Regions from separate parts of the Streptomyces sp. NPDC012794 genome, predicted to be linked through region 2. Evidence: riboswitches for the same ligand, from Rfam matches in the RefSeq annotation. Region 2 holds a riboswitch; the other holds the start of a gene.

Region 1 (14,844 bases), on a different contig from region 2:
GTACGAGGCGAGGACGCGGATGCGCTCGATCTCGGCGCCGTTCGCGTCGTACTGGAACAGCGAGGCCTGGCCGGTGGAGAGGGTGCGGCCGACGCGGACCACCTCGGTGCGGATCACGGCGGGGCCGGGCACGGAGGAGGTGAGGTAGTGGGCGGAGACGGTGAAGGGGTCCGGGTGCGGCAGGGCCGCCGCGAGGGCCCGGCCGACCAGGGCCAGCAGATAGCCGCCGTTGACGGCGGTGATGATCGTCCAGCCGGCGGACAGCTCCGCGTCGTACACCCCGGGCTCGCCCGGGCGGGCGGTGATGGTGGTGTCGCGGTCGAATTCGCTGTCGCCGATGGAGGCCTGGGCCGCTGCGTAAGACATGCCGACGACGGTACACCGGTAAGCTACTAAGCGGTAGCTTTTGTTTCGGGGACGGAACTACGGCTCTTCGGCCACCGAGGAGCGCCGGTTCCAGGCCAGCGGGGCCCGCCAGTGGTACTGCATCGCGAGCAGGCGCAGCACGAAGGTGGTGACGGTCGCGAGCGCGGTCGTGAAGGGGTTCAGCACCTCGAAGCTGATGAAGACGGCCACCATGGCGGCACCCACGACGGCGGGCACGGCGTACATCTCGCGGTCGCGCAGCAGCGACGGCACCTCGTTGGCCAGTACGTCGCGCAGCACACCGCCGCCGACGGCGGTGGCGACGCCGAGCGCGGCGGAGGACGTCAGGCCGAGGCCGTACTCGTAGGCCTTGGTGGTGCCCGACACGCAGAACAGGCCGAGGCCGGCGGCGTCGAAGACGTTGATGGCCCGGTTGATGCGCTGGACCTCGGGGTGGAGGAAGAAGACGAGCGCGGCGGCGATCAGGGGGGTGACGAAGAAGCTGAGCTCGCTGAAGGCGGCGGGCGGGACGGCGCCGATGCAGAGGTCGCGCAGGAGGCCGCCGCCGAGGGCGGTCACGAGGGCGAGGACGGCGATGCCGAAGACGTCGAAGTTCTTGCGGACCGCGAGGAGGGCGCCGGCGGTGGCGAAGACGAAGATGCCCGCGAGGTCCAGGACGTGCTGGATGCCGGGCGGGAAGAGATCGTGGAGCACCCCGCCATTGTCGCCCGCCACGGAGCCGCCGCCCGCCGGGGCCGAAGCGCGAAGCCGAAGCGCGGGCGGAAGCGCGGGGCGGGGGGCCTGTACGGCCCCGACGCCCCGGGGGCCCCGACGCCGCCCGCGCCCGCCGGACCGGCTCCGGCGCCGCGGCGGCGCGACGCCGGAGGGGCACCCCTACGCCGAACCACCCGAGCGGCGCGGCGGGCGCGAGGCCACGGAGCCGGTGCCGCGCCGCGCGGGCGGGGTGTCAGGAAGACGCGGCCGGGGCGTTCTCCGGGTGGTGGCAGGCCGCCTGGTGGCCCGGCTTGAGGGCGACCAGCGGCGGGTCCTGCTTCGCGCACAGCTCCGTCGCCTTCCAGCACCGCGTGTGGAAGCGGCACCCGGCCGGCGGGGAGATCGGCGAGGGCACGTCGCCCTTGAGCAGGATGCGGCCGCTCTTCGCGCCGCGCCGCCTCGGGTCCGGGACCGGGACGGCGGAGAGCAGCGCGTTCGTGTACGGATGCATCGGCGACTCGTACAGCGACTTGCGGTCGGCCAGCTCCACGATCTTGCCGAGGTACATCACCGCGATGCGGTCCGAGACGTGCCGGATGACCGACAGGTCGTGCGCGATGATCACGTACGTCAGGCCGAGCTCCTCCTGGAGGTCGTCCAGCAGGTTCACCACCTGCGCCTGGATCGACACGTCGAGCGCGGAGACCGGCTCGTCGGCGACGACCAGCTTCGGCTTGAGGGCCAGGGCGCGCGCGATGCCGATGCGCTGGCGCTGGCCGCCCGAGAACTCGTGCGGGTAGCGGTTGTAGTGCTCCGGGTTCAGGCCGACGAGGGCGAGCAGCCGCTGGACCTCCGCCTTGATGCCGCCCTCGGGGGTGACGCCCTGGAGCTTGAAGGGGGCCGAGACGATCGCGCCGACCGTGTGCCGGGGGTTCAGCGAGCCGTACGGGTCCTGGAAGATCATCTGCACGTCGCGGCGCAGCGGGCGCATGCCCGCCACGCTCAGGTGCGTGATGTCCTTGCCCTCGAACTCGATGCGGCCGCTGCTCGGTTCCAGCAGGCGGGTGATGAGGCGGCCCATCGTCGACTTGCCGCAGCCGGACTCGCCGACCACGCCGAGGGTCTCACCGCGCCGGACGTCGAAGTCGATGCCGTCCACGGCCTTGACGGCGGTGGTCTCGCGGCGCAGCAGCCCCTTGTTGATGGGGAAGTGCTTGACCAGGCCCGTCACCTTCAGCAGCGGTTCCGCCTCGGTGACGGTCCCGGAGCCCGGGGCGGAGCCCTCGGCGGGGTCCTGGGCGGCGGTGTCCTTCTTCATGTCCGTCACAGCTTCGGCGCAATCTCTTCGGTCCAGATCCGGGTCCGCTCCTCCTGCGACATGTGGCAGGCGGACCAGTGCCGGCTGTCGTCCTGGGTCAGCTCGGGCCGCTGGGTGCGGGTGATGCCCCCCTTGGGCACGTCGGCGTAGGGGCACCGGGGGTTGAACGCGCAGCCGCTCGGGATGTTGATGAGGCTGGGCGGCGAGCCCTTGACCGGGATCAGCCGCTCGGTCTGGTCGCGGTCGATGCGCGGCATGGAGCCGAGCAGTCCCCAGGTGTAGGGGTGGCGGGGTTCGTAGAACACCTTCTCCGCGGTGCCGCGCTCGACGCACCGGCCGCCGTACATCACGAGGATCTCGTCGGCCATCTCGGCGACCACACCGAGGTCGTGCGTGATCATGATGACCGCGGAGCCGAACTCCTTCTGGAGGTCGCGGATCAGGTCGAGGATCTGCGCCTGGACGGTGACGTCCAGGGCGGTGGTCGGCTCGTCCGCGATGAGCAGTTCGGGGTTGTTGACGAGCGCCATCGCGATCATCGCGCGCTGGCGCATGCCGCCGGAGAACTCGTGGGGGTACGCGTCCACGCGCTGGTGGGGCTCCGGGATGCCGACGCGGTCGAGCATCTCGACGGCGCGGGCGCGGGCCTTCTTCTTGTCCACGTCGTGGTGGGTCCGGTACGCCTCGACGATCTGCTTGCCGACCGAGTAGTACGGGTGCATCGCGGACAGCGGGTCCTGGAAGACCATCGCCATCTTGCGGCCGCGCAGCCGGCGTACGTGGTCGGCGTCGGCGCTGACCAGGTCCTCGCCGTCGAGCACCACCTCGCCCGAGATGTGCGGGCGGCTGCGCGCGTTGCCGGTGCGGTGCAGGCCCATGATGGCCAGCGAGGTCACCGACTTGCCGGAGCCGGATTCGCCGACGATGCCGAGGGTCTTCCCGCGCTCCAGGTCGAAGGTGAGGCCGTCGACGGACTTCACCAGGCCGTCGTCGGTCGGGAAGTGGACCTTGAGGTCGCGCACGGAGAGGAAGGGGGCCGCGTCGCGCGCGCCGCCCTGCTCGGGCACGAAGGCCGGCTGGTCGGAATCGTTCTTGGTCACGTCAGCCTCACGCGCGGGTCGATGACGGCGTACAGCAGGTCCACGATCAGGTTGGCCATCACCACGAACAGCGCGGCGAGCAGGGTGACCCCCATGATCACGGGGAGGTCGCCGGCACCGATGGCGGCGACGGCCGCCGTCCCGAGGCCCTGGAAGTTGAAGGTGGTCTCGGTGAGCACGGCGCCGCCGAGGAGCCCGCCGAGGTCGAGGCCGAACATCGTGACGACCGGGGTGAGCGTGGAGCGCAGGGCGTGCTTGCGGATGACCACGGACTCCTTGAGTCCCTTGGCCCGGGCGGTGCGGATGTAGTCCTCGCCGAGCACCTCCAGCATGGTCGCGCGGGTGATGCGCGCGTAGGTGGCGGCGAAGAGGAAGGCGAGGGTGACCCAGGGCAGGATCAGGCTGTTGAGCCAGGCCAGCGGATCCTCGGTGAGGGGTTTGTAGTTGGAGACGTCCAGCCAGCCGAGGCTGTAGACGAAGATCGCGGGGGCCACCATGCCGGTGAAGAAGATCGGCAGGGAGACGCCGGCGAGCGCTCCGACCATGACGGTGCGGTCGATGGCGGTGCGGCGCTTGAGGGCGGAGATCACGCCCGTGGCCACACCGGCGATCACCCAGATCACGGCCGCCCCGAGGGCGAGCGAGAGGGTGACCGGGATGCGGTCCATCATGGTCTCCCAGACGGGCGCCTCGGTCTTGAAGGAGTAGCCGAAGCAGGGAGCCGCACAGTGGGTGATCTCGGTGCCGCCGTCGTAGTCGCGGCCGGCGAAGATGCCCTTGACGAAGAGCAGGTACTGCTCGGAGATGGGCTTGTCGAAGCCCATCTTGACGCGGATGCCCGCCAGGGCGGTCTCGTTGGTCTCCCGGCCGGCGTACATGAGCGCGGGATCGCTGCCGGTCAGCTTCGGGACCGCGAAGAAGATGCCGAAGGTGACCAAGGAGACCACCAGCAGCGTGGCGGCGACGTTGAACAGCCGCCGTATGAGGTAGACGAGCACTGCAGTCGGCCGCCCGGGGCTGTTGGCCGCCGCCCCTCGTGGGGGCGGCGGCCAGCGCCTGCGGCCTTCACCTGCCCTTCGGACTAGCGCATGTGCGGTGAAGGCACTTACTTACGTGCTGAGTTGCGGTTGCCTGCCCGGCGGTCGGCCGGGCTGCCCGGCTGCCCGGCTCATCGCCGGGCAGCCTGCTACTTCTGTGCTCCTGCTACTTCTGCGCGATGCCCACGGTGGCGAGGTCGATCTTGCCGAAGGACTCGTTGAAGAAGACGTTCGTCAGGCGCGGGTTGTGGTAGACGAGCGCCTTGTCGAAGTTGATCGGCAGGTAGAGCGCCTTGTCCATGACCTTCTTGTTGATCTCCCCGTAGAACGGGGCGGCGGCCTCCGGGGAGGGGGCGGCAGCGGCCTTGTCGAACAGGCCGTTGATCTCGGGGTCGTTGACCTCGGTGTAGTTGTTGTTGCCGTTCGGCAGGATGAACGATCCGTCGACCAGCGGCTGCAGGAAGCCCGCGCCGGAGTTGTAGTCGGCGCCCCAGCCCATGACGATGATGCCGTAGCCCTTCTTCTTCACGTTCTCGGGCGAACCGATCGTGGAGGAGGAGAGCTTGCCGTCGAACTGGTCGATCGTCGCCTTGATGCCGACCTTGGCGAGGGAGGCCTGGAGGGACTCGGCCGTCTTCACCTCGGGGGCGCGGTTGTTGCGCACCGCGATGGTGGTCTCGAAGCCGTCGGGCTTGCCACAGGCCTTGAGGGCCTCCTTGGCCTTGGCCTCCTGCGGCTTGCCCTTCGTCAGACCGAAGGGGTCGTAGCTCTTGTCCGAGCCGGGGACGCCGGCCGGCAGCATGTTCGCGCCGAGGTCACCGCTGGTCGGGCCGCCGCGCGCGGTCTGGAGGGACTTCGGGTCGGCCGCGTAGATGACGGCCTTGCGGCACTCGATGTTGTCGAACGGCGCGACCGTCTGCGGGAAGGCGAAGTAGCGGATGTAGCCCGTGAAGGGGTTGTCCGCGTTCTTCTTGAGGTTCGCGTCCTTCAGGATCTTGTTCTTCGCGGCCTGCTGGACACCGGTGCCGTCGACGGCCATGTCGATGTCGCCCGAGAGCAGGCGCTGGTCCATGTCGTCCGGGTTGGTGGTGACCGTGAAGGAGACCTTGTCCGGCAGACCCTTGCGGATCGGGTCCGTCTTCGGGTCCCAGTTCTCGTTGCGGACGAAGGTCGCGCCCTTGCCGGCGGTGAAGCTCTCGACCTTGTAAGGACCGGTCGACATCGGCTTGTTGGTGTAGGTCGCGCCCGTGTCCTTGCCCATCGGGACCGGCGAGGAGGACGGCATGGCCAGCAGGTAGCTGAAGTCCGAGTTGGCGCTCGCCAAGTTGAAGACGATCGTCCGGTCATCCGGCGTCTCGACCGTCTTCAGACCCATCTTGTTGGGGTCCGTGTCCTTGTACGGGCCGGGGTACTTCTGGCCCTGGTCCAGGAGGTCGATCAGGTAGGTCGGGCCGCCGGACAGGACGTCCTGGGCGAAGACGCGCTCGATGCCGTACTTGATGTCCTTCGAGGTGATCGGCGTACCGTCCTCGAACTTCACCCCCTCCTTGAGCTTGAGGGTGTACGTCTTGCCGTCGTTGCTGATGACCGGCAGGGCCTCGGCGAGGTCCGGGACCACCTTGGTGCCGTCCTTGCCCGGCTTGGCGTCGTAGGCGAGCAGGCTGCGGACGTAGAGCCGCTGCATGTTCCACACGAAGCCGTAGTAGGCGCGCGCCGGGTCGAGGTAGTCGACGTCCTGGGGGGACCAGAGCTTGAGCTCGCCGCCCTTGTCCTCCGAGGGGTTGATCACGGCGGTGGCGGCACCGCTGTAACCCTTGCCGCTGTCGCCGTCGGCCTTGTTCTCGGCCTTCTTGTCCCCGTTGCCACCGCACGCGGCGGTCATCGAGAGGGCGGCGATCACGGCGGTGATCGCGAGAGCCTGCTTTCTGCGGATCACGGTTGTCCAACCTCCATAGGTGGTGAATCGAAGAAGCGGTTCAGCTGCCCTTGGGGTCGAGTGCGTCGCGCAGCCCGTCCCCGAAGAGGTTGAACGCCAGGACGGTGATGAAGATCGTCATGCCGGGGACCACCATGTACATGGGGTCGTCCTGGTAGATGGGGACGGCGTCGGAGAGCATCTTTCCCCACGAAGCGGTGGGCGGCTTCACGCCGGCGCCCAGGAAGCTGAGGGCCGCCTCGGTCAGGATGTTGGTCGGGATGATCAGCGTGGCGTAGACGAGGATCGGCGCGACCAGGTTCGGCAGCAGCTCCTTGATCAGGATGTAGCCGCGGCCGGCTCCGAGGCTGCGCGCGGCCTCGACGTACTCGCGTTCACGCAGGGAGATCGTCTGGCCCCGGACGATGCGGCCGATGTAGGGCCAGCCGAAGAAGCCGATGACGAGGATGAGCACGCCCATGCGGACGCCCGAACCCTCGAACCCCCACAAGGAGTTGGGGACGACGGAGACCAGGGCGATGGTGAACAGCAGCTGCGGGAATGCCAGCAGCAGGTCCATCAGGCGGCTGATGATCCCGTCCACCCAGCCGCCGAGGAAGCCGGCGAGGGCGCCCAGGAGGCTGCCGAGGACGACCGAGACGAAGGCCGCCAGGAAGGCGACGACCAGCGAGATGCGGGCGCCGTAGACGATCCGGCTGAACACGTCGCGCCCGTTGGTCGGTTCGACGCCCAGCAGGAAGTCGGAGCTGATGCCGCCGAAGGAGCCGAGCGGCGTGCCCAGGTCCGGGTCGATCATGTCCTCGTGGAACTCGTTGGGGTCGTGGCCCAGCAGGTTCACGATCAGCGGCGCGAAGACCGCCACCAGGATCAGGAGGATCACGATCACGCCGCCGGTCAGCGCGACCTTGTCGCGCTTGAGCCGCATCCAGGCGATGCGGCCGGGCGAGCGGCCTTCGATGGCCTTGGCAGGGACGTCGGCTACGGACACGGGTGCGGGTGTTTCCGCGCTCGTGTCGTGCAGTGGTGCCGTCATCGTGGTGGGGACCCCTCTCGGCCGACGGGTGGGTCGGCCCATGCCCGCCGCTGTGGCGGCGTTGGTGCGGAGTGGCGCTCGAGTGCTCGGGGCACGTGAACGCGTACGAGGTGCGAGGTGCTGGCGGTGCGGCCGTGCTGTGGGTGGAGCAGGGTGCGGTGCGGGCGGTGCGGTGCTGCTGAGGTGCGGGAAGTACGGGTGCGCCGTGTCGGGACGAACGGCGGAACCACGTGCCGAACCGCGTCCGAGAGGACTGACCGGCTCTTGGGTGGGGAGTCTTCATCGGGCGCTCGACCAGCCGCCAGACCCGCAGATGAATGGATGCGCAACCGTGATCTGAGGCCGTGGTTCCCGTTATCCGGACTCCGCTGACGGCTCAGCGGAGCAAGACCGTCCGTTCGGTACACAAACGGACATCAGGGCCAACTCAGTGGAGTACCGCGTCAATTGGACGCCCGTCTGCGGTGATATCCGGACAAGGCGAAGGCCGCCGGGAACCATGGTTCCCGGCGGCCCGGTGTCCGTCGGACGGGTCCGTCTCAGGGTCCGGGCGCACCCGGGAAATCCCTGTAAGCAGCTCGGGGAACGCGCCCCCGGAGCCCCTGGAGCGGCTCAGTAGGCGGCCGCCTGCCCCTCGCGGTCGTAGAAGGGCCGGGTCTGCGCACGCAGCCACATCGCCACCGGATCGTGCTCGTCCGCCAGCGCGACCGTGCACACCGGAACTCCCTCGGGCACGGCGCCGACCGACTGGCGCATCATCTCCCGTACGGATTCCAGCGCGGGCGCCGAGGCGTCGTACAGGTCCAGTCCCACCGCGAGGTACGCCGACCCGAGCGAGGGCTGCACCCAGGCGCGGCGCAGCGACCTCACGGCCGGCGTCCGGTGCGCGTGCTGGGTCAGCAGCCCGTAGAACTGCGGGAGTTCCAGAGCCGGCTCGGACAGCCGCAGCGGTCCCGCGGGCATCCGGTCCAGGCCGGTGGCGACCCGGCGCAGGTCGGCCCACGGCACGCCGAGGCCGCCGCCCTGGGCGTGCGGGTTGACCCACAGCCCCCAGCGGTCCGGGTACAGGGCGCGGGCGATGTCCCGGCCGGTGACGACCTCGTAGCCGCGGTTCCAGCCGCTCGCGGCCAGCTCCTGCGGGGAGGTCACGCAGGGGGCGTAGCCCAGGCCCTCGACCTCCATGCCGCCGTACTGGGCGTCCGGCGAGCCCGGCTGCCCCTGCCACAGCAGCATCCACAGCCTGCCCTCGGCGAGGGCGCGCAGGAATGACTCGTAGCTCTCATAGCGCCCGGGAGTCACCTGGCGCAGCATGTGCTCGACCTGCCCGGCCGCGGCCGTGCCTGACGCACTCACCCGGTACCCCTCTTCGTCTTCTTCCGCCCGTCGTCCACACGTCCCAACCAGCTTAAGCGGCGCTACGGCAGGTAGAAGGGGCGTACGCGCTCACGAATCCAGTCCGTGACCGGGTCCTCGGCGGCGTCCAGCAGGATCAGCTGCACCGGCCAGGGCGCCGGTACGCGGGCCAGGGCGCGGCCGAGCGCCTCCAGCGGGGCGTTCCGCGCCTCGGGATCCCATCCCGTCAGCCGGACACCGATGAAGAGCTGGGGGTCGCCGCCCTCGACACTGGCGAGGCAGCGGTGGGCGGCCGCGACCGCTCCGGTGGTCCGGAACTCCTCGGCGGCGGCGGCGAGGAAGTCCACCGGGTCGTCCTGCCAGTCGGGTTCGAACAGCCGGACGCGGCCGCCGGTGGCCGGGCCGTCGAGCTCGGTACGGCCGGTGCGGCACAGCTCCGCGACGGCGGCCGGGGGCAGCGGGACCCCGACGGCGCCCTCGGGGTTCAGGGCGATGCCGAGCTGCGGGGGCAGGCCGCGGGCGAACTCGACCGCGGGGGCGACCGCGAAGTCCATGGCGGGGCCGGCGGCGAAGCGGAACTGGGCCTCCGAGCTGTAGACGGGGACGTACGCCTCGCCGCCGATCAGCATCGTGGGGAGGTCGAGGGAGGTGCTGTCGGGACCGCCGCCCTGGGGCAGCGGCACCCAGACCCGGCTGCGGCCGAGCGCCTCCAGGATCTGCGGGCCGGCGTCCGCCCGGCCGAGCACCGCTCCGAGCACCTGCTCCAACTCGTTCGCCGGCCAGCCGTTGCCCGTCATGTGCGCCCGCTCTCCCTGTTCCGCGCCGATGTCGCCCCGAGGCTACCTCGGCCTACGGCGGGGGGCCGGGGCGGGCGGCTCGCCGCGGACGCCGCCGCCTCAGGCGTCGAAGGCGATCCGGTTCAGGGCGGAGGCCGCCCGGCGGTCCAGCAGGGTGACCGTGGCGCAGCCGCGCGGGGGGCGGCCCGATTCGGCCGCGGCCAGGAGGCGTGCGACCGCGCTCCGGTGACGGGCGAAGGCGTACGCCGACACCCGGCGGCCCCGCGCGGCCTGCCCGGCCAGGGCCTCCTCGGGGGTGGTGTCGAGCAGCAGCAGGTGCAGGGACCGGCCCCGCTGCCGGGCGGCGGCGGCCAGCAGGGCCCGCACCCACGACTGGGTGCCGCAGTCGTGGACCACCACAGAGGCGCCGGAGCGCAGCTCGCGCCACAGCCCCCGGTAGTGGGCGGCGCGCACCAGCGGCCGGTACACCGCGTACGGCAGGGCGGACGGCATGCGGCGCTCCCAGCGCTCGCGGGTGTCCTGGGAGTCGATGCCGGTCTCGGCGGCCCGATTGATCAGGGTGCTCTTGCCGCCGCCCGGCAGCCCGGACACCACGACGATGTCCCCGGCGGCGTAGCCGAGCCGGTGCGGCCCCGCGGACCGTCCCCGCAGGTCACGCACCGGACCGCCGGCCGCCGCGGGGCGGGCCGCGCTCCGCGGCGCCGGGACCGCCCCGACCGTGCCCGTGGTCGTCACCACTCCGAACCTCCGCACAGTGAATCGTCTCCCCCCGAATCGGGCCGCGAGGGCCCCATGCCCACTGAATGTAAAGAGACGGTAATCCGCCGGCCGCGGTTGCGGGCGGACGTTCCACAGCGCGGACGGCCGGGCGGCGCGCGCGGCGGCCTCCGCGGAGCGCGCGGACCGCACGTTCTTGCGGGCCCCACTGCCCCCTCCCGCCCGTCCCGTGCAATGATGTGCGCCATCTGGACACCAAACTGCATACCGGCCGCTTGAATCCGCGCGGGAGAGTCCCGGCAGGCCGCGAGGCCGTGCCCGGGCGCCGAAGGAGCAAGTACCTCCCTTGAATCTCTCAGGCCCCGTACCGCGTGGATGAGGCAGATCTGAAAAGCGAGCCCCGCCGCGTCCGTCCCCGACGGCCCGGCGCGTGCTCCACCCAAGGTGCAAGTCGGCGTTCCCCCTCCGGGAACTCTCGGCGAACCTCTCAGGTTCCGATGACAGATGGGGAGGAACCTCCTCGTCATGTCATGCCCTGGGACCCGGGAGCCACACCCATGAGCACTGCCCCCCGCCTGACCGCGCTCGACGCGCTGCACCGCTCGCTCGGTGCGACCATGACCGACTTCGCGGGCTGGGACATGCCGCTGCGCTACGCCAGTGAGCGCGACGAGCACAACGCCGTGCGCACCAAGGCCGGCCTGTTCGACCTGTCCCACATGGGCGAGATCACCCTGACCGGCCCGGAGGCCGTGAAGGCCCTGGACTACGCGCTCGTCGGGAACATCTCCACCGTCGGCGTCGGCCGTGCCCGCTACACGCACATCTGCCAGGAGGACGGCGGGATCCTGGACGACCTGATCGTCTACCGTCTCGGCGAGACCGAGTACATGGTCGTCGCCAACGCCTCCAACGCCCAGGTCGTGCTGGACGCGCTCACCGAGCGCGCCGCCGGCTTCGACACCGAGGTCCGCGACGACCGTGACGCGTACGCGCTGATCGCCGTCCAGGGCCCGGAGTCCCCCGGCATCCTGAAGTCGCTCACGGACGCCGACCTGGACGGCCTGAAGTACTACGCCGGCCTGCCGGGCACCGTCGCGGGCGTGCCCGCGCTGATCGCCCGCACCGGCTACACGGGCGAGGACGGCTTCGAGCTGTTCGTCTCCCCCGGGCACGCCGTGGAGCTGTGGCAGGCGCTGACCGAGGCGGGCAAGGACGCCGGTCTGGTGCCGGCCGGCCTGTCCTGCCGCGACACGCTGCGCCTGGAGGCGGGCATGCCGCTGTACGGGCACGAGCTGACCACCGCCCTCACCCCCTTCGACGCCGGGCTGGGCCGGGTCGTGAAGTTCGAGAAGGAGGGCGACTTCGTCGGCCGTGCCGCCCTGGAGGCCGCCGCCGAGGTCGCCGCCACCAAGCCGCCGCGCAAGCTGGTCGGTCTGGTCGCCGAGGGCCGCCGCGTCCCGCGCGCCGGCTTCCCCGTGGTCGCCGGCGGCGAGGTCGTCGGCGAGGTGACCTCCGGCGCCCCGTCCCCCACGCTGGGCAAGCCGATCGCGATGGCGTACGTCGACGCGGCGCACGCCGCGCCCGGCACCTCCGGCGTCGGCGTCGACATTCGCGGTACGCATGAGCCCTACGAGGTCGTGGCCCTGCCCTTCTACAAGCGGCAGAAGTAACCCTCGTACCGGCTCCACCGTCTCAGCCCGCAAGACCACCGTTCGTATCCACCTCCCCGCATCCAGGAGAATCAGGTCATGAGCAACCCCCAGCAGCTGCGTTACACCAAGGAGCACGAGTGGCTGTCGGCCGCCGAGGACGGCGTCGCGACGGTCGGCATCACGGAGTTCGCCGCCAACGCGCTCGGTGACGTCGTCTACGCCCAGCTCCCCGCGGTCGGCGACACCGTCACCGAGGGCGAGACCTGTGGCGAGCTGGAGTCGACCAAGTCGGTCAGCGACCTGTACTCCCCCGTCTCCGGTGAGATCGTCGAGTTCAACCAGGACGTCGTGGACGACCCGGCCCTGGTGAACTCCGCTCCCTTCGAGGGTGGCTGGCTGTTCAAGGTGCGCCTGTCGGAGGAGCCGAAGGACGCGCTCTCCTTCGACGAGTACACCGCCCTCACCGCCGGTAACTGACCCCAGGGGATCCTGATGTCCGTTCTGAACACCCCTCTCCACGAGCTCGACCCCGACGTCGCCGCCGCCGTCGACGCCGAGCTCGTGCGCCAGCAGTCGACCCTGGAAATGATCGCGTCGGAGAACTTCGCTCCGGTCGCCGTCATGGAGGCCCAGGGCTCGGTCCTGACCAACAAGTACGCCGAGGGCTACCCCGGCCGCCGCTACTACGGCGGCTGCGAGCACGTCGACGTGGTCGAGCAGATCGCGATCGACCGCGTCAAGGCGCTGTTCGGCGCCGAGGCCGCGAACGTCCAGCCGCACTCGGGTGCGCAGGCCAACGCCGCCGCGATGTTCGCGCTGCTGAAGCCGGGCGACACGATCATGGGCCTGAACCTGGCCCACGGCGGTCACCTGACCCACGGCATGAAGATCAACTTCTCCGGCAAGCTCTACAACGTGGTCCCGTACCACGTCGACGAGACCGGACAGGTGGACATGGCCGAGGTCGAGCGCCTCGCCAAGGAGTCCAAGCCGCAGCTGATCGTCGCCGGCTGGTCCGCCTACCCGCGCCAGCTGGACTTCGCCGCGTTCCGCCGGATCGCGGACGAGGTCGGCGCGTACCTGATGGTCGACATGGCCCACTTCGCGGGTCTGGTCGCCGCGGGCCTGCACCCGAACCCGGTCCCGCACGCCCACGTCGTCACCACCACCACGCACAAGACCCTCGGCGGTCCGCGCGGCGGTGTCATCCTGTCGACGCAGGAGCTGGCCAAGAAGATCAACTCCGCGGTCTTCCCGGGCCAGCAGGGCGGCCCGCTGGAGCACGTGATCGCGGCCAAGGCCGTCTCCTTCAAGGTCGCGGCCTCGCCGGAGTTCAAGGAGCGCCAGGAGCGCACCCTGGAGGGCGCGAGGATCCTCGCCGCCCGCCTGGTGCAGGACGACGTCAAGGCCGTGGGCGTGGACGTCCTCACGGGCGGCACCGACGTGCACCTGGTCCTGGTCGACCTGCGCAACTCCGAGCTGGACGGCCAGCAGGCCGAGGACCGCCTCCACGAGGTCGGCATCACGGTCAACCGGAACGCCATCCCGAACGACCCGCGGCCCCCGATGGTCACCTCGGGTCTGCGGATCGGTACGCCGGCCCTGGCGACCCGCGGCTTCGACGCCGAGGCCTTCACCGAGGTCGCCGAGATCATCGCGCAGGCGCTGAAGCCGGACTACGACGCCGCCGACCTCAAGGCGCGCGTCTCGGCCCTGGCCGCGAAGTTCCCGCTGTACCCGTCGCTCTAAGGACGGCCCTGGGGGCCCGGCCGTGTTCTCGCACAGGGCCGGGCCCCTTTTCACGGCCCGAACCTCCGCCGGGCCCCGGCCCGGCGGCCCGCCCGGCCGGGCGTCCGTCCGGGGCGGCCGAGGCCGAAATCACTCCGGGCAACGCCCCGGCGCGGGGACCGACCCCCGCATGAACGACGTACGCTGCTATAGCAGGGCAAGGGCGCCCACCGGCGCTCTTTGCCCAAACCTCCGCAAAGTCCGCCCATCCGTCGGCTGCCCCCGCTACCCCCGCAGGCAGCTGGACGGGTCGTTGTTTCCCCGTCACAGCGGGGAGGTTCCGGGAGTCCGCCAGTGGCCATCTCCGTTTTCGATCTCTTCTCGATCGGCATCGGTCCTTCCAGCTCGCACACGGTCGGTCCCATGCGCGCGGCGCGCATGTTCGTGACGCGGCTGAAGAAGGACGGCGCCCTCGCCCAGACCGCCTCCGTCCGGGCGGAGCTCTTCGGCTCCCTCGGCGCGACCGGCCACGGGCACGGCACGCCCAAGGCGGTCCTGCTCGGGCTGGAGGGCCACTCCCCCCGCACCGTGGACGTCGAGAGCGCCGACGACGAGGTGGAGCGCATCCGCAAGAGCGGCAAGCTGCGTCTGCTGGGTGCGGAAATAGGCGGTGCCCACGAGATCGACTTCGACGAGCCGAACCAGCTGATCCTGCACCGCCGCCGCTCCCTGCCCTACCACGCGAACGGCATGACCCTCTTCGCGTACGACGCCTCCGGCGCCCCGCTGCTGGAGAAGACCTACTACTCGGTCGGCGGCGGCTTCGTCGTGGACGAGGACGCGGTCGGCGAGGACCGGATCAAGCTCGACGACACGGTGCTGAGGTACCCCTTCCGCTCGGGCGACGAGATGCTGCGCCTGGCCAACGAGACCGGTCTGTCGATTTCCTCCCTGATGCTGGAGAACGAGAAGGCCTGGCGCACGGAGGAGGAGATCCGCGAGGGCCTCCTGGAGATCTGGCGCGTCATGCAGTCCTGCGTCTCGCGCGGCATGTCCCGCGAGGGCATCCTGCCGGGTGGGCTGCGCGTCA
Region 2 (14,844 bases):
CGCCGCCCGTCCGTCTCGATGACCCCGCGCTCGCGCAGGGTGCGGTAGGCGGCGGCCACCGTGTTGGGGTTCACCCCCAAGGCGGCCGCGAGCTCACGCATCGGGGGCAGCGGCGCCCCCGGGGCGAGCGTGCCCGATCCGACGCCCGTTTCGACACTGGCCGCGATTTCCGATGCGCGACGCCCACTGATCCGATACTCTCCTAGCACAAACCACATTATGCACTAGTACAACGGAGACCGCAGCATGAGCGCCACCACCGCCGCCTACGAGCCCACCGGCCGCACCCTCCCGAGCCGCGCGCGCGAGCGGGCGCGCTACGACCGCGAGACGGTGCACTCGATACTCGACCAGGCCTACCTGTGCCACCTCGGGTTCGTCCGCGACGGCGCGCCGGTGGTCCTGCCGACCCTGTACGGCCGCGTGGGCGAGACCCTGTACGTGCACGGCTCCACCGGCTCGCGCCCGCTGCTGGCCGCCGGGAAGGCCGACCCCGGGCTGCCGGTCTGCCTGACGGTGACGCACGTCGACGGGCTGGTCCTGGCCCGGTCCGCCTTCCACCACTCGATGAACTACCGCTCGGTGGTCGTGCACGGCACCGCCCACCAGGTCACCGACGCGGAGGAGCGCCGCATCGCGCTGGACGCCCTGGTCGACCAGGTCGTCCCCGGCCGCTCCGCCGACTCCCGGCCCGCCAACGCCAGGGAACTCGCGGCGACGGCCGTGATCCGGCTGGACCTGAACGAGGTGTCCGCCAAGGTGCGTACGGGCGGACCGAACGACGACCCCGAGGACCTGGGCCTGCCCCACTGGTCGGGCGTGGTCCCGGTGGCACCGGCGTACGGCACCCCGGTCCCGGCCGCCGACCTGGCCCCCGGCATCGCCGTCCCTGACTACATCAGCGCGCTCTGAGGCTCCTGGGCGGGCCGGTCCCCCGGCCCGGCCCCGGCCCCGGCCCCGGCGCGCACCGCGTCGGCGGGCCGGCGCGCCTCTGCCGCGATCAGCGCGCCCACCGCCGCCAGCAGCAGTACGGTGCCCAGCACCACGGCGCCGGTCAGCCGCTCCCCGAGCACCCCGACGGCGATCACGGCCGCGCTGACCGGCTCGATCAGCATGACCACCGACACCGTCGCGGCACGCACCGCCGCGGCGCCGGTGAAGTACAGCGCGTACGCCAGGGCCGTCGGCACCACGGCGACGTAGATCAGCAGCCAGAGCACCCGCCCCGGCTCGGCGGTGTGCGGCAGCAGCCCCTCCACCACCGCGAGCGGCAGCAGGCACACCGTGCCCACGGCCACCGACCACGCGGTGGTGACCAGCGGGTCCCCGCCCGCCCCGCGCCGCCCGAGCCACCGGGCCCGCAGCGTCATCGCCGCGTACCCGGCGGCCGACAGCAGCGCCCAGCCGACCCCCAGCGGCCGCACCTCGCCGCCCCCGGAGCCCAGCACCAGTACGGCCAGCCCCGCCAGGGCACCGCCGACGGCGACCGCCCCGCCCCGGCCCAGCCGCTCGCCCATCCAGTACCGGCCGCCCAGCGCGATCAGCACGGGCCCCGCCCCGAGGGTGACGACGGTGCCGACGGCCAGGCCGGTCTCCCGCACGGCCCCGAAGTAGGCGGCCTGGAACACGGTGAACATCAGCCCGGTCCCGATCAGCGAGGCCGACGACGGCCGGACCGGCCGGACCGGCCGGGCCGCCCGCGCGGGACGGCGTACGGCGAGCACCCCGAGCAGCACCACGAGCCCGCCCGCGCAGCGCCAGAACGACAGGGCGAGCGGGCCGAGGTCACTGGCCAGGAAGAGGAGGGAGGCGGCCGCACCGGCGGTGCCCCAGGCGGCTCCGGCGACGACGAGGTAGAGCAGGCTGCGCCCGGTGGCGGGCGAATGGTTCGACACGTGTTTCTCCGCGCATGCGTGAAGGACGGGGACGGAAGGCCATCGCTTCGCGGGCAGCGCGTACCGGCCCGGGAACTCCCCGGGCGGGTCTCTCGTTCTGGTGGCAGCCGCCCGCGCTAGGCGGCGGGAGGCGGAAGCACGGTCGAAGGCATGGTCAGCACCCTACGCCGTCGCCCGCCGTACGGACCAGCCCGGCCGCGATCCGCGGCCCGCCCGCCGCGGGAGTCCGGGCCGGCCCGCCCGCGCGGGCCCGGCGCCTACGCGCTCGTCGGCTCCCGGTCCGCCACGGGGAGCGGCGCCTCCTGCGCCACCACCGGCGCCGACCGTGAGGACTGCGCGATGAGCGCACCGCCGAGCACCAGCGCGCCGCCCAGGGCCTGCGGGCCCGAGAGCTGCTCCCCGAGCAGCACCCAGGCCAGTACGGTCGCGACGACCGCCTCGAGGCAGGCGACCACGCCCGCGACCTGCGGCGAGAGCCTGCGCACCGAGACCACGCCGGTCAGGTACGCGAAGACGGTGGCGACCAGCACCACCCAGCCCAGCAGGGCGAGCGCCGGCACCCGCAGGTCGCCCATCGCGGCGTACCCGCCGAGCACCTGCCAGTCCATCTGCCAGGGGCGGGCGATCACGGTCATCACCAGGGCGCCGACGATCATGCCGTGGGCGATGACGCCCATCGGGTCCGGCGCGTCCTCCGCGTCGGCGCCCTGGTCCGCGAAGACGAAGTAGAAGGCCTGGCAGCAGGCCGCGGCGAGACCGAGCAGCACCCCGAACAGGTCCAGCCGCAGGCCCGCCCAGATCTCGACCACGCAGGCCAGCCCGACGACGGCCACCGCCGCCCCGGCCGCGGCCGCCCGGGTCACCGGCTTGCGCTGCACGAAACGTATGTAGCCGAGCAGCAGGGCGGGGCCCAGGTACTCCAGCAGCAGGGCCACGCCCACCGGGATCCGCGACAGGGAGGCGAAGTAGAAGGCCTGGACGCCCGCGACGGCGACCAGCCCGAAGCCGGCCAGCAGCAGGGGCTTGCGCCGCACCAGGGAACGGTGCCGCCAGGCCAGCGGGGACAGCACCAGCGCCGCCCCGGCCACCCTGAGCCACACCATGTGCAGCGGGTCGAGACCCGCCTCGATCAGCGGCTTCGCCGCGACACCCGAACCGCCGAACGCGCATGCCGAAACGAGGGCCAGGCCCAGTCCGGCGTTCTTCCCTGACGCTTGCATCGGCCCATCATGGCAGGGCGGGACAGGAGCGTCACTCGCGAGACACCTGTTGAGACACACCCGGGATCCGGCCTGTCGGGCATCCTGGAATCTGACAGCCCGTCAGGCTTGTATGTTCCGCGCCCCGGGGCTACCTTCCGCCGCACGTACCGACCAGAAGGGGTGGACGCATGGCTGAAGTCACCGCGGAATCACGCATCGAGGCGCCCGCCGCGAAGCTCTGGGCCCAGCTGACGGACTGGGACGCGTACGGGCAGTGGAGCATGACCCACACCGACTTCCCGAAGGGCGGCCCCGAGACGCTCGCGGTCGGCTCCACCTTCGCCGAGAACATGAAGATGATGGGATTTCCCGCCGAGGTCCTGTGGACGGTCTCGGAGCTGGAGGAGCAGCGCGTCCTCGCCGTCACCGGCAAGGGCCCGATGGGCGTCGCCGTGCTCACCCGCTACACCCTGACCGCCGACGGCGCGGCCACGAGGGTCCGCATCGACGGCGAGTTCACGGGCGCAGCCGTCTCGCTGATGGCGGGCAAGCTCAAGGACTCCGCGACGGCCGCGCTGAACGAGTCGCTGCGCAAGCTGGCCGCCCTGGTCGTCTGATTGCGGGTCCCGGCCGGGCGCGCTCGCCGCCGGCGCCCCATGGGCGCCGGCGGTCCCACCGGCCTCCCGTCGCCGGTGATGGTCAGCACCCCGTCGAAGTCCGCATTGGCCGTGAACCTCCAGGAACCCTTGGCGTACTCCGTGATCGCCTTCTCCACCGGGGCTCCCGCACCCTGACACGGCGGAAGCATCAATCCCGGCCAGCAAGTACCGCAGTGCTGCCCGACGGCCCACTTGAAACCACCAGACCACGCCTGTTCATGTGCATCCCTCCCCATCCGGAGCCCCCGTCGCGGACACTCCGCTCATCCGGTACCCGGAGCGGCGAGAGTGCGCCCACCCCGCTACGGGGGACAACGCTCGTGCCGACAGACGTGGACCGGCCGCGGACACGCCCCGGACACCAGACTCATGCCCCGGCCCGCCGCAGGTGCCTGAACCGCATTCACCCCGGCTTTCCGCCATCACGGCGCCGGCCCGCGGTCCACCCGGTCGAAATCCAGTGAGGCCGGTCGAGGCCAGGCGCGACGGGACACTGTCCGACCAGTCCAGTCACCGCGCATTGGCCTTTGTCCGCGATCGCCGAACCCCCCTACGGTCGGCCCATGCGCATCCGAATCGTCGACGCCTTCACCGACCGTCCCTTCGGGGGGAACCCCGCCGGAGTCCTGCTCCTCGACGGCGGCTTCCCCCCGGACAGCTGGCTCCAGCGGGTCGCCGCCGAGGTGAACCTCTCCGAGACGGCCTTCGCCCATCCCCTGCCGCCCGGCGGCGATGCCGACTGGGCGCTGCGCTGGTTCACCCCGGCGGCGGAGGTCGACATGTGCGGCCACGCGACCCTGGCGACCGCGCACGTCATCGCCGCCGCCGGCCTCGCCCGGGGTCCGGTCCGCTTCAGCGCGCGCTGCGGGATCCTCACGGCGGAGGTCGCCGCGGACGGCACGGTCACGCTGGACTTCCCGACCTCGTCCCTGACCCCGCTCGCGCCGGTCCCGGAGGTGGACCGGGCCCTGGGCGCCGAGGCGAAGTCGGTCCACGACACCGCCGAGCACATCGGCGACCTGCTGGTGGAGCTGGCCGACGAGCGGACCGTACGGGAACTCGCGCCCGACCACGCGGCCCTGCGCGCCTACGCGCGCCGCGGGGTGATCGTCACCGCGCCGGCCGAGGACCCCTCCCGCGGCTACGACTTCGTCTCGCGCGGCTTCTTCCCCGCCGTCGGCGTCGACGAGGACCCGGTGACGGGCAGCGCCCACACCGCCCTCGCCCCCTTCTGGGCGGCGCGCCTGGGCCGCACCGAGATGACCGGCCTGCAGGGCGGGGCGCGCACGGGTCTGGTGCGGGTGCGGCTCGCGGGTGACCGTACGCTCCTCACGGGCCACGCCGTCACCGTCATCGACGGCGAACTGCTCACCGCCCCCGACACCCCTTAGGGCGTCGGCAGCCAGCCCACCTTGCCCGCGAGCAGCGCGTACCCGCCGAAGGCGACGATGTCGAGCAGGGCGTGCGCGACGACCAGGGGGCCGACCCGGCCCCAGCGCCGGTAGGCGAGGACGAAGACGACGCCCATCACCACGTTGCCGATGAACCCGCCGATGCCCTGGTAGAGGTGGTACGAGCCGCGCAGCACCGAGCTGGCGAGCAGCGCGGCCGTCGGCGACCAGCCCAGCCCGTCGAGCCGGCGCAGCAAGTACGCCAGCACGATGACCTCCTCCACCACGGAGTTCTGCACCGCGGAAAGGATCAGCACCGGGAACTTCCACCACACGTCGGGCAGGGCCTCCGGCACCACCGTCAGGTTGAAGCCGGTGGCCCGGGCCGCGAGGTAGAAGGCCAGCCCGGCGCTGCCGATGCCGGCGGCGACGAGCACGCCCCGGGCCAGGTCGGGGCCGGGCCGGGTGCGGTCGAAGCCGAGCGCCCTGAGCCCGGGCGCACCCTCGCGGGTCAGCAGGTGCGCGACGAGAAGCACGGGCACCAGCGCCGTCGCGATCCCGAACAGCTGCCAGGCCAGGTCCAGCCAGGGCCGTCCGGGCGCGTAGGAGCCGTTGAGCGTGGCCGCCTGGTCCTTGAGCCCGCCCGGCTTCGTCAGCGAACCCACGAAGCTGATCAGCGCCGAGACGCCGCTCGCGCCCAGCGAGAGCGCGAGCACGAGCAGGGTCTCGTTGCGCAGGACCCGGCGCCCGTCCTCGCGCAGTTCCACGCCCACCGGCTCCGGCTCGACCCGCACGCCTGACTCCCGTCCCGTTCCGACCACCACCCCATACTGCCTCCTCGGCGGCGGGAAGGGATCAGCGGGAACGGAGGGAGGAAGGGAGGGGCGGACGGGGCGGGGCGCGCGGCGGGCCCGCCGGTCAGCGGCGGACCGCGGTCGTGGCGTCCACCTCCTGCTCCTCCAGGCCCACGGGCCAGGTGTGCACGGGGTGCCCCTTGTGCATCAGCTCGCTGTAGCGCCGGGTGGTGGCCGCGAGGGCGGCGTCGCGTTCCAGCCCGCCGGCGAGCGCGCGGTGGTACGTGTCCACCTGCCAGGTCGCCCCGTTGACCCGGCGCCGGCACCGCTCCTCGATGATCCCCAGGTAGAGGTCCCGGTCGGCGGGCTCGATGCCCCAGGCGTCCAGCCCGGCCGCCGCCATCGGCAGCAGCTCGTCCAGCACCAGACGCACCGCGGGTACGCTCACCAGTCCCCCGGCCCGGCCGCGGCGCGGCCAGCGGATCCGGGCGTCGATCCCGTACCGGCAGGCCGCGTCGAAGTTGGCCTCCGCCTCCGCGAAGGACATCCGGGTCCACACGGGGCGCTGCTCGTCCGCGAGGGTCCGTACGAGCCCGTAGTAGAAGGCGGCGTTGGCGACGACGTCGGCCACGGTGGGCCCGGCGGGCAGGACCCGGTTCTCCACCCTCAAGTGGGGCACCCCGTCGGCGACGCCGTAGACGGGCCGGTTCCACCGGTAGACGGTGCCGTTGTGCAGCACCAGCTCCTGCAGGCTCGGCACCCCGCCCTGGGCGAGCACCCGCAGGGGTTCCTCCTCGTCGCAGATCGGCAGCAGGGAGGGGAAGTAGCGGACGTTCTCGGCGAAGAGCTCGTACACCGAGTCCACCCACCGCTCCCCGAACCAGGTCCGGGGCCGCACCCCCTGCGCCTGGAGCTCGGGCGGCCGGGTGTCCGTTGCCTGCGTGAACAGCGGCGGGCGCGACTCGCGCCACAGCTCGCGTCCGAACAGGAACGGCGAGTTGGCCCCCACCGCTATCTGTACGGCGGTCACCGCCTGCGCCGCGTTCCACACGTCGGAGAACCGGGCCGGGGTGACCTGGAGGTGCAGCTGCACGGAGGTGCAGGCGGCTTCCGGCACGATCGACCCGGTGCTCCAGGTCAGCCGCTCGACCCCGTCGATGTCGAGCCGGAAGTCCTCCCCCCGCATCATCAGGATCTGCTCGTTGAGCAGGGAGTAGCGGTCCACGGCCGAGAGGTTGGCCAGGGCCAGGTCCGCGCGGGAGATCGTGGGCAGGATCCCGATCATCACGACGCCCGCGTCGATCTCCACGGCCTGGCGGTGGGCGTAGTTCAGTCCGGCGCTCAGTTCCTCGGCGAGCTGGTCGAATACCCGCCCGTCGAGCCGGTGGGGGAGTACGTTCACCTCCAGGTTGAACATTCCGAGTTCCGTCTGGAAATCGGGGCTCGCAATCCGCTCCAGCACCTGTGCATTCACCATGCGCGGCATACCGTCGGCACCTGCGAGATTCAGCTCTATCTCCAGCCCCATCATGTTCTTGGGACGGTCGAACCTCTTCTCCGCCAGAAGCCGCTCCAGCCCCTCCAGGCACTCGTGAAGCTTCCTCCGATACCGATGCCGATCGGACAGGTCGAATCCGCCTGCCACGACCTTCTCCCCCATCGAAGCGTCCCTCCTCGAGTGGCCGGGCCCAGAGCACCCGGGCGCGCGTTACGGTCGATGATGCCCAAGCACCGTGATCCATAACGCCGGAGCGGGGGCTTGGCGGGGAGCGCGCGCCGGTATGGCCAGATGGGCGCTCCGGCACATTCGCCTGGCAACTCACCGGATGCAAATTCCCCCTGGGTTTTGCCGATTTCACATTGGCGAAGCTTTCCAGCCGAGCACCTTTCCGGTAACCTTCCAGGTCAGCGCGGTCTGTCCACGCGCAACCGGCATGAATACCATGGCAGCGAGACCGGAAGGCGCCTTGCCGGCAATAGGCAGGACGGCTAGCCGAAACACTGCGTGAACACATGTCGTATAAACTCCGCAAACGAGGCAGAGAGTTGGCGCGCGGCCATTGCCCCAAGGCCCACCTCTGACCCCAGAATGCGACAGCTCCGTCCGCACTTTCCCCCGTACCACCGGTCTCCCAAGTGAGAGGCGACCCACCATGCCGCTGCATGTCCCCCCGGCTCCCGCGCCCGCCCTGCGCAGCGTCCTCGCGGCACTCGGTTCCCCCACCGCCGTCCACGAGGCACACACCCCCGCCCTGCGCGCGGTCCAGGGTCCGATGACCGCCGAACTCGCGCTCCCCGTCCACGTGCTCGACCGGCTGGGCGTGTCCGGCCACACGGCCGGCGGCCGCCCGCCCCGCACCCGTCTCACCGGCTGGCGGTTCCTGATCCGCAGCGGCGACCGCTTCATCGCGGCGGCCGACACCCGCCTGACCCCGGACGGCTGGGCCTTCTCCCACTTCTTCGAGGGCCCCTACGTCGCCGCCACCGAACGCGCCCTGCGCCAGGCGGAGTCGCTCGGCAAGGCCTACCAGCCCCGGCTGCTGTCCGTGCCCGAGCTGTACATGCTGACCCTGTGGCTGCACGGGGCGGTGGGCGCCGACGCCGCCGCCGGCCTCCCCGCCGCCGCCGACCTGCTGGTTCCGCTGGCCCCGGCGCCGCCCGGGATCGCACCCTTCCGGCCGCACCCCGTCTCGGAGCTGCTGCCCGTACTGACCCACCGGCTGACCCGGACCGCCCCACCGGCCCCTCCCACCCTGGCGGCCCCGGCGGCTTGACCCGAGTCACCCATTCGGCCTAGTCCGCTCGGGCCAATGCGAACCACCCGAAATGACAGGGGAGTTGGCGTGAACCGCCCGCACGGGTGATGCGTCCTCATTCCAAGAGGACAGCTGCCGGGAAATACCTGCGAAGCAGCCGTCCTGGGGGAACACTGAGGACATCCTCCCCGCAGGCGCGGGGACGACCCAGGGGGACGGCCATGAATCACGCATCGAGCCGTAGCGAACAGACCACACCGCAGCGAAAGAACCCATCCATGTGCCAGCACCAGCCTGCCTGCCCGTCATCAGAATCCGCCGACCGGGAGGCCGCGCGCCCGGTGGCCAACCACCCGGAACAGGGCTGGAGCCTGCTGTGCAACGGCGTCCTGCTCTTCGAGGACACCGGTGAGCTGCTGCCGGACGGCCAGATCATCGCTCCGCACCGCCCGCTCGCGGTGGCCTAGGTCGTCTCTTCCGGATCTTGCCGGTCAAGCCCGCGGCGTCTGGTGCGGTGCCTCGCAAGGCGGAGGCACAGCGCGCGTACCGGACGTACTCGGCTGCGCCGACAACGCGGCGAGGTGCCGTGCCAGGCGTCGCGGGTCTGGGGGCACCTCCCAGCGGTAGCTGGGGGAGCAAGATCCGGAAGAGACGGCCTAGGGCACCGCACGGCGCGGACGCACGGACGAAGAAGGGGCCGGTCCCGGAGCGCAATGCTCCGGGACCGGCCCCTTCACCCTGTCACCGGCCCGTCAGCTACGGGCCCGGCTGCCGTGTCAGTGGTCGTACTCGTCCAGCGGCGGGCAGGAGCAGACCAGGTTCCGGTCGCCGAAGGCGCCGTCGATCCGGCGCACCGGCGGCCAGTACTTCTCGGCGGCGGAGACGCCCCCGGGGAAGACGGCCTCGTCGCGGGTGTACGGGTGGTTCCACTCGCCGCCCAGCGCCGCGGCGGTGTGCGGGGCGTTGGCCAGCGGGTTGTCGTCCACCGGCCACTCACCGGCCGCGACCCGCTCGATCTCCGCACGGATCGCGATCATCGCGTCGCAGAAGCGGTCGATCTCGGCGAGGTCCTCGGACTCCGTCGGCTCGATCATCAGCGTGCCGGCCACCGGGAAGGACATGGTCGGCGCGTGGAAGCCGTAGTCGATCAGGCGCTTGGCGATGTCGTCGACGCTCACACCCGTGGCCTTCGACAGCGGACGCAGGTCGATGATGCACTCGTGCGCGACCAGGTCGCCCGGACCGGTGTACAGCACCGGGTAGTGGTGCTCCAGGCGCTTGGCGATGTAGTTGGCGCCGAGCACCGCCACCTGGGTGGCGCGCTTGAGGCCCTCGCCGCCCATCAGGCGGACGTACGACCAGGAGATCGGCAGGATGCCCGCCGAACCCCACGGCGCGGCCGAGATCGGGCCGACGCCCGTCTCGGGGCCGGCGGCCGGCTGGAGCGGGTGGTTGGGCAGGTACGGGGCCAGGTGCGCCCGGACACCGACCGGGCCGACGCCCGGGCCGCCGCCGCCGTGCGGGATGCAGAAGGTCTTGTGCAGGTTCAGGTGCGAGACGTCGCCGCCGAAGTGACCCGGCTTGGCCAGGCCCACCAGGGCGTTCAGGTTCGCGCCGTCCACGTACACCTGGCCGCCGGCCTCGTGCACCTGGGCGCAGATGTCGGCGACGTGCTCCTCGAACACACCGTGCGTCGACGGGTAGGTGATCATGAGCACGGAGAGCTCGTCACGGTACTGCTCGATCTTGGCGCGCAGGTCGTCCGCGTCCACCTCGCCGTCGTCGGCGGTCTTGACGACCACGACCTTCATGCCGGCCATCACGGCGCTGGCGGCGTTGGTGCCGTGCGCGGAGGACGGAATGAGACAGACGGTGCGCTGCTCGTCGCCGTTCGCGCGGTGGTACGCGCGCACCGCGAGCAGACCGGCGAGCTCGCCCTGGGAGCCGGCGTTCGGCTGGATGGAGACCTTGTCGTAGCCGGTGACCTCGCAGAGACGTTCCTCCAGCTCGTTGATGAGCGTGAGGTACCCCTCGGCCTGCTCGACCGGGGCGAAGGGGTGCAGCTGGCCGAACTCGGGCCAGGTGACCGGCTCCATCTCGGTGGTCGCGTTGAGCTTCATGGTGCAGGAGCCCAGCGGGATCATGCCGCGGTCCAGCGCGTAGTCCTTGTCCGAGAGCTTGCGCAGGTAGCGCAGCATCGCGGTCTCGGAGCGGTGCTGGTGGAAGACCGGGTGGGTGAGGTACGCGTCCGAGCGCAGCAGGCCCTCGGGCAGCGTGTCGGCGGCGGTCCCGTCCAGGGCCTCGATGTCAGCGGTGACACCGAAGGCGGCCCAGACGGCCTCGAGGTCGGCGCGGCGCGTGGTCTCGTCGCAGGCGACCGAGACGTGGTCGGCGTCGACCCGGTACAGGTTGACCCCGCCCTCACGGGCGGCGGCGACGACCTCGGCGGCCTTGCCGGGCACGCGGGCCGTGACGGTGTCGAAGAAGGAGCCGTGGACCAGCTCGACCCCGCCGGCCGTCAGGCCCGCGGCGAGCAGCGCGGCGTAGCGGTGGGTGCGGCGCGCGATCGTCTTCAGGCCGTCCGGGCCGTGGTAGACCGCGTACATCCCGGCCATGACGGCGAGCAGCACCTGCGCGGTGCAGATGTTGCTGGTGGCCTTCTCGCGGCGGATGTGCTGCTCGCGGGTCTGCAGGGCCAGGCGGTACGCCTTGTTGCCGTCCGCGTCCACGGAGACGCCGACGAGGCGGCCGGGCAGCGAGCGGGCGTGCTTGCCCTGGACGGCCATGTAGCCGGCGTGCGGGCCGCCGAAGCCCATCGGGACGCCGAAGCGCTGGGTGGTGCCGACGGCGATGTCCGCGCCCAGCTCGCCCGGGGAGGTCAGCAGGGTCAGGGCCAGCAGGTCGGCGGAGACGGTGACGATCGCGCCGAGCTCGTGCGCCTGGTCGATGACCGGCTTGATGTCACGGACGGCGCCGGAGGCGCCCGGGTACTGGAGCAGCACGCCGAAGACACCGCGCTCGGCGATCTCGGCCGGGATGCCCTCGGACAGGTCGGCGACGACGACCTCGACGCCCGTGGGCTCGGCGCGGGTCTCGATCACGGCGATGGTCTGGGGCAGCGCGTCGGCGTCGACGAGGAAGACGCCGTCCTTGACCTTGCCCACGCGGCGGGCCAGCGACATGGCCTCGGCGGCCGCGGTGCCCTCGTCGAGCAGGGAGGCGCCGGAGGTCGGCAGACCGGTCAGGTCGGCGACGAGGGTCTGGAAGTTCAGCAGCGCCTCGAGGCGGCCCTGCGAGATCTCCGGCTGGTACGGGGTGTACGCCGTGTACCAGGCCGGGTTCTCCATGACGTTGCGCAGGATCACCGGCGGGGTGAAGGTCCCGTAGTAGCCGAGACCGATCATCGAGGAGAGCACCTGGTTGCGGTCGGCGAGCGAGCGCAGCTCGGCCAGCACCTCGGCTTCGGTGCGCGCCTCGGGCAGGTTCAGCGCCTCGGCGGTCTTGATCACATCCGGTACCGCGGCGGCGGTGAGCTCGTCGAGGGAGCCGTAGCCCACCTGGGCGAGCATCTTCGCCTGCGCTTCGGCGTCCGGGCCGATGTGACGCTGCTCGAAGGGGATGCCCCGCTCGAGCTGGGAGAGCGGAATGCGGTTGGCGGTCATAACGGAGGCCTCCTGGTCGTATGACCTGCGAGGGGCACCACGGCGCGGGCACCCGGACGGCCTCCCCCTCTGTCATCTCAACCTGAGAGCTTCACCGGAGCCGCGGGGTTCGCCCGAGAGCTCCGGCTTTCACCGTCGGTGAGGAGAAGCGCCGGTACTGCGGGTCCGGAGCCTGCCCCTGCTTTCCAGAGTGGCCTCGTCACGTGCGGTACGTATGCCTGAGAGATTCCGGGGAGGATTTGCTCCTTCGGCGCCTCCGTCGTACTCACTCGGAGGACTCTCCCGCACAGGGTCAACAGCCGTCACCCAGCCTACCAGCGAGGATCTCGACCCTCCCTCGAGTGGCCCCCTCTTCAAATATGCACTTTTGTAGTCATGACGGATGAGCTCTGCATCACTGCGACCGTACGGAGGGACCGTGCAGACCGACATCGATCCGCGCAGCCTGATCGGCCGCAAGGCGTTCGACCGCAACGGCGCCAAGATCGGCACCGTGGACGAGGTCTACCTCGACGACGCCACGGGCGTCCCGGAGTGGGCCGCCGTCCGGACGGGCCTCTTCGGCCGCGACGCCTTCGTCCCCCTGGAACCCAGCGAGGTGGTGGACGACGCCCTGCGCGTGCCCTTCGAACGCGCCCTGATCAAGGACGCCCCCGACTTCGGCGTCGGCCGCCACCTCTCCCCCGAACAGGAGCTCCAGCTCTACCACCACTACGGCCTCGACGTGGCCCTCCCCTCCGACTTCCAGCGCCCCCACCCGCAGGACAGGCCCTAAGGGCCCTCCCCTACCAGGGGCAGCGGGTCCGAGGCCTCCAGCTCGGGGTCGTCCAGCCGGAAGGTGCGGACCCGGCCCGGGGCTGATCCGGGCTGCTCGAACCGTACGGTCACCCGGCCGACCCCGCTGCCCTGCACCCACCCCGGCCCGTACACCGCGTGCCGTACGTCGCTCCCGGCGGCCCAGTGCCGTACGGGAGCGGCCTCCGTGCCCTCCAGGGCCTGCGCCGGCTCCTCGGGCGGCTCCGCCTCGCCGGAGGACTCCGCGGGGTCGTCGCCGGCTCCTCCGGCTCCTCCGGCCCCCGTGGCCCCGGCGCCGGCCGCCTCCTCCGCCTCCGCGGCGGCGGCCAGCGCGTGGGCGAACAGGTCCTCCTGGGTGTAGTCCGCGAGCCCCGTCACCCCCACCCCCAGCAGCCGCACGCCGCCGGTGGTGTCCACGCCCTCCAGCAGCCGCGCGGCAGCCTCCCGCACCACGGCCGCGTCGTCGGTGGGCCCCCGCAGCGTCTCCGAGCGGGTCAGGGTCGAGAAGTCGTACCGGCGGACCTTCAGGACGATGGTCCGCCCCGAGTGTCCCGAGCCGCGCAGCCGGCCCACGCAGCGGTCCGCGAGCCGCTGCACCTCGTTGCGGATCCGTACCCGGTCGTGCAGGTCCACGTCGAAGGTGTCCTCGACCGACACGGACTTCGCGTCGCGCTCGGCGACCACCGGCCGGTCGTCCAGACCCAGCGCCATCCGGTAGAGCCCCACCCCGTGCGCCCTGCCCACCATCCGCACCAGTTCGTCCTCGCCCGCCTCGGCCAGCTCCCCCACGGTGGTGATCCCGGCCCGGCGCAGGTGTTCACCGGTGGCCGGCCCGACCCCCGGAAGGGTGCGCACCGACATGGGCGCGAGGAGCTCGCGTTCGGTGCCGGGCTCGATCAGCAGCAGTCCGTCCGGCTTGGCCTCCTCCGAGGCCACCTTGGCCAGCATCTTGGACCCGGCCAGTCCGACCGAGCCGCTGAGCCCCGTGAGCGCCAGGATCTCCGCCCGCAGACGCTCCCCCGTGGCGCGGGCGCTCTCCGAGTCGAAGGCGGCTCCGCCCGCCTCCAGGTCCACGAAGGCCTCGTCGAGGCTGAGCGGCTCCACGAGCGGCGACAGCTCCCGGAGCAGGCCCATGACCAGCTCGCTGACCTCGCGGTAGAGGGTGAAGCGCGGAATCAGGTACGCGCCGTTCGGGCAGAGCCGGCGGGCTTGGGCGGTCGGCATCGCCGAGTGCACCCCGAAGCGCCTGGCCTCGTACGAGGCGGTGGCCACGACCCCGCGCGGCCCGAGCCCTCCGACGATCACGGCCTTCCCGCGCAGACTGGGCTTCGACGCCTGCTCGACGGAGGCGTAGAAGGCGTCCATGTCCAGGTGCAGGATGGTCGGCGCGGCTCTCACGGTACCGATGCTGCCCCATGCCACTGACAACGCGGTGATCCGTGGCCGCGGCCCGCGTCCCGCCCCCGGGGGCACGGGCGCGGGGCGGGCTCAGACGGCCCGGTTCCGGCGGGCGGCCAGCTCGTCGGCCGGGTTGTGGCGGACCAGGGTCTCCCCGGTGTCCACGCGCTCGCCGTGCAGCTGGGACAGCGCGTTCTCGACGTCGCGCCAGACGACGCCCACCGCGATGCCGAAGACGCCCTGACCGCCTTGGAGCAGGCTCACGACCTGGTCCGGCGAGGTGCACTCGTAC

The links. A riboswitch is a leader RNA that binds a small molecule or an ion and turns the genes downstream of it on or off. The one in region 2 is predicted to bind glycine.
Region 1: another riboswitch for glycine. It lies ahead of gcvT (glycine cleavage system aminomethyltransferase GcvT); the one in region 2 lies ahead of gcvP (aminomethyl-transferring glycine dehydrogenase).

What each region holds. Positions count from the first base shown of each region.
Region 1 is NZ_JBIBCI010000010.1:207,666-222,509, reverse strand. It holds gene ACFY7H_RS20630 (thioesterase family protein) at 1-366, opposite strand, end outside; gene ACFY7H_RS20625 (trimeric intracellular cation channel family protein) at 424-1,080, opposite strand; gene ACFY7H_RS20620 (ABC transporter ATP-binding protein) at 1,334-2,398, opposite strand; gene ACFY7H_RS20615 (ABC transporter ATP-binding protein) at 2,404-3,465, opposite strand; gene ACFY7H_RS20610 (ABC transporter permease) at 3,495-4,496, opposite strand; gene ACFY7H_RS20605 (ABC transporter substrate-binding protein) at 4,702-6,417, opposite strand; gene ACFY7H_RS20600 (ABC transporter permease) at 6,512-7,504, opposite strand; gene ACFY7H_RS20595 (enhanced serine sensitivity protein SseB C-terminal domain-containing protein) at 8,117-8,857, opposite strand; gene ACFY7H_RS20590 (enhanced serine sensitivity protein SseB) at 8,920-9,654, opposite strand; gene ACFY7H_RS20585 (AAA family ATPase) at 9,754-10,389, opposite strand; glycine riboswitch at 10,648-10,751, shown strand; gene gcvT (glycine cleavage system aminomethyltransferase GcvT) at 10,929-12,044, shown strand; gene gcvH (glycine cleavage system protein GcvH) at 12,123-12,503, shown strand; gene glyA (serine hydroxymethyltransferase) at 12,519-13,775, shown strand; gene ACFY7H_RS20565 (L-serine ammonia-lyase) at 14,109-14,844, shown strand, end outside.
Region 2 is NZ_JBIBCI010000032.1:8,602-23,445, reverse strand. It holds gene ACFY7H_RS32430 (aminotransferase class I/II-fold pyridoxal phosphate-dependent enzyme) at 1-209, opposite strand, end outside; gene ACFY7H_RS32425 (pyridoxamine 5'-phosphate oxidase family protein) at 247-912, shown strand; gene ACFY7H_RS32420 (DMT family transporter) at 894-1,895, opposite strand; gene ACFY7H_RS32415 (DMT family transporter) at 2,153-3,115, opposite strand; gene ACFY7H_RS32410 (SRPBCC family protein) at 3,286-3,714, shown strand; gene ACFY7H_RS32405 (PhzF family phenazine biosynthesis protein) at 4,320-5,147, shown strand; gene ACFY7H_RS32400 (CPBP family intramembrane glutamic endopeptidase) at 5,144-5,941, opposite strand; gene ACFY7H_RS32395 (glutamate-cysteine ligase family protein) at 6,066-7,601, opposite strand; gene ACFY7H_RS32390 (hypothetical protein) at 8,095-8,715, shown strand; gene ACFY7H_RS32385 (DUF5999 family protein) at 8,976-9,164, shown strand; gene gcvP (aminomethyl-transferring glycine dehydrogenase) at 9,474-12,359, opposite strand; glycine riboswitch at 12,556-12,654, opposite strand; gene ACFY7H_RS32375 (PRC-barrel domain-containing protein) at 12,778-13,134, shown strand; gene ACFY7H_RS32370 (DNA polymerase IV) at 13,131-14,552, opposite strand; gene ACFY7H_RS32365 (MerR family transcriptional regulator) at 14,643-14,844, opposite strand, start outside.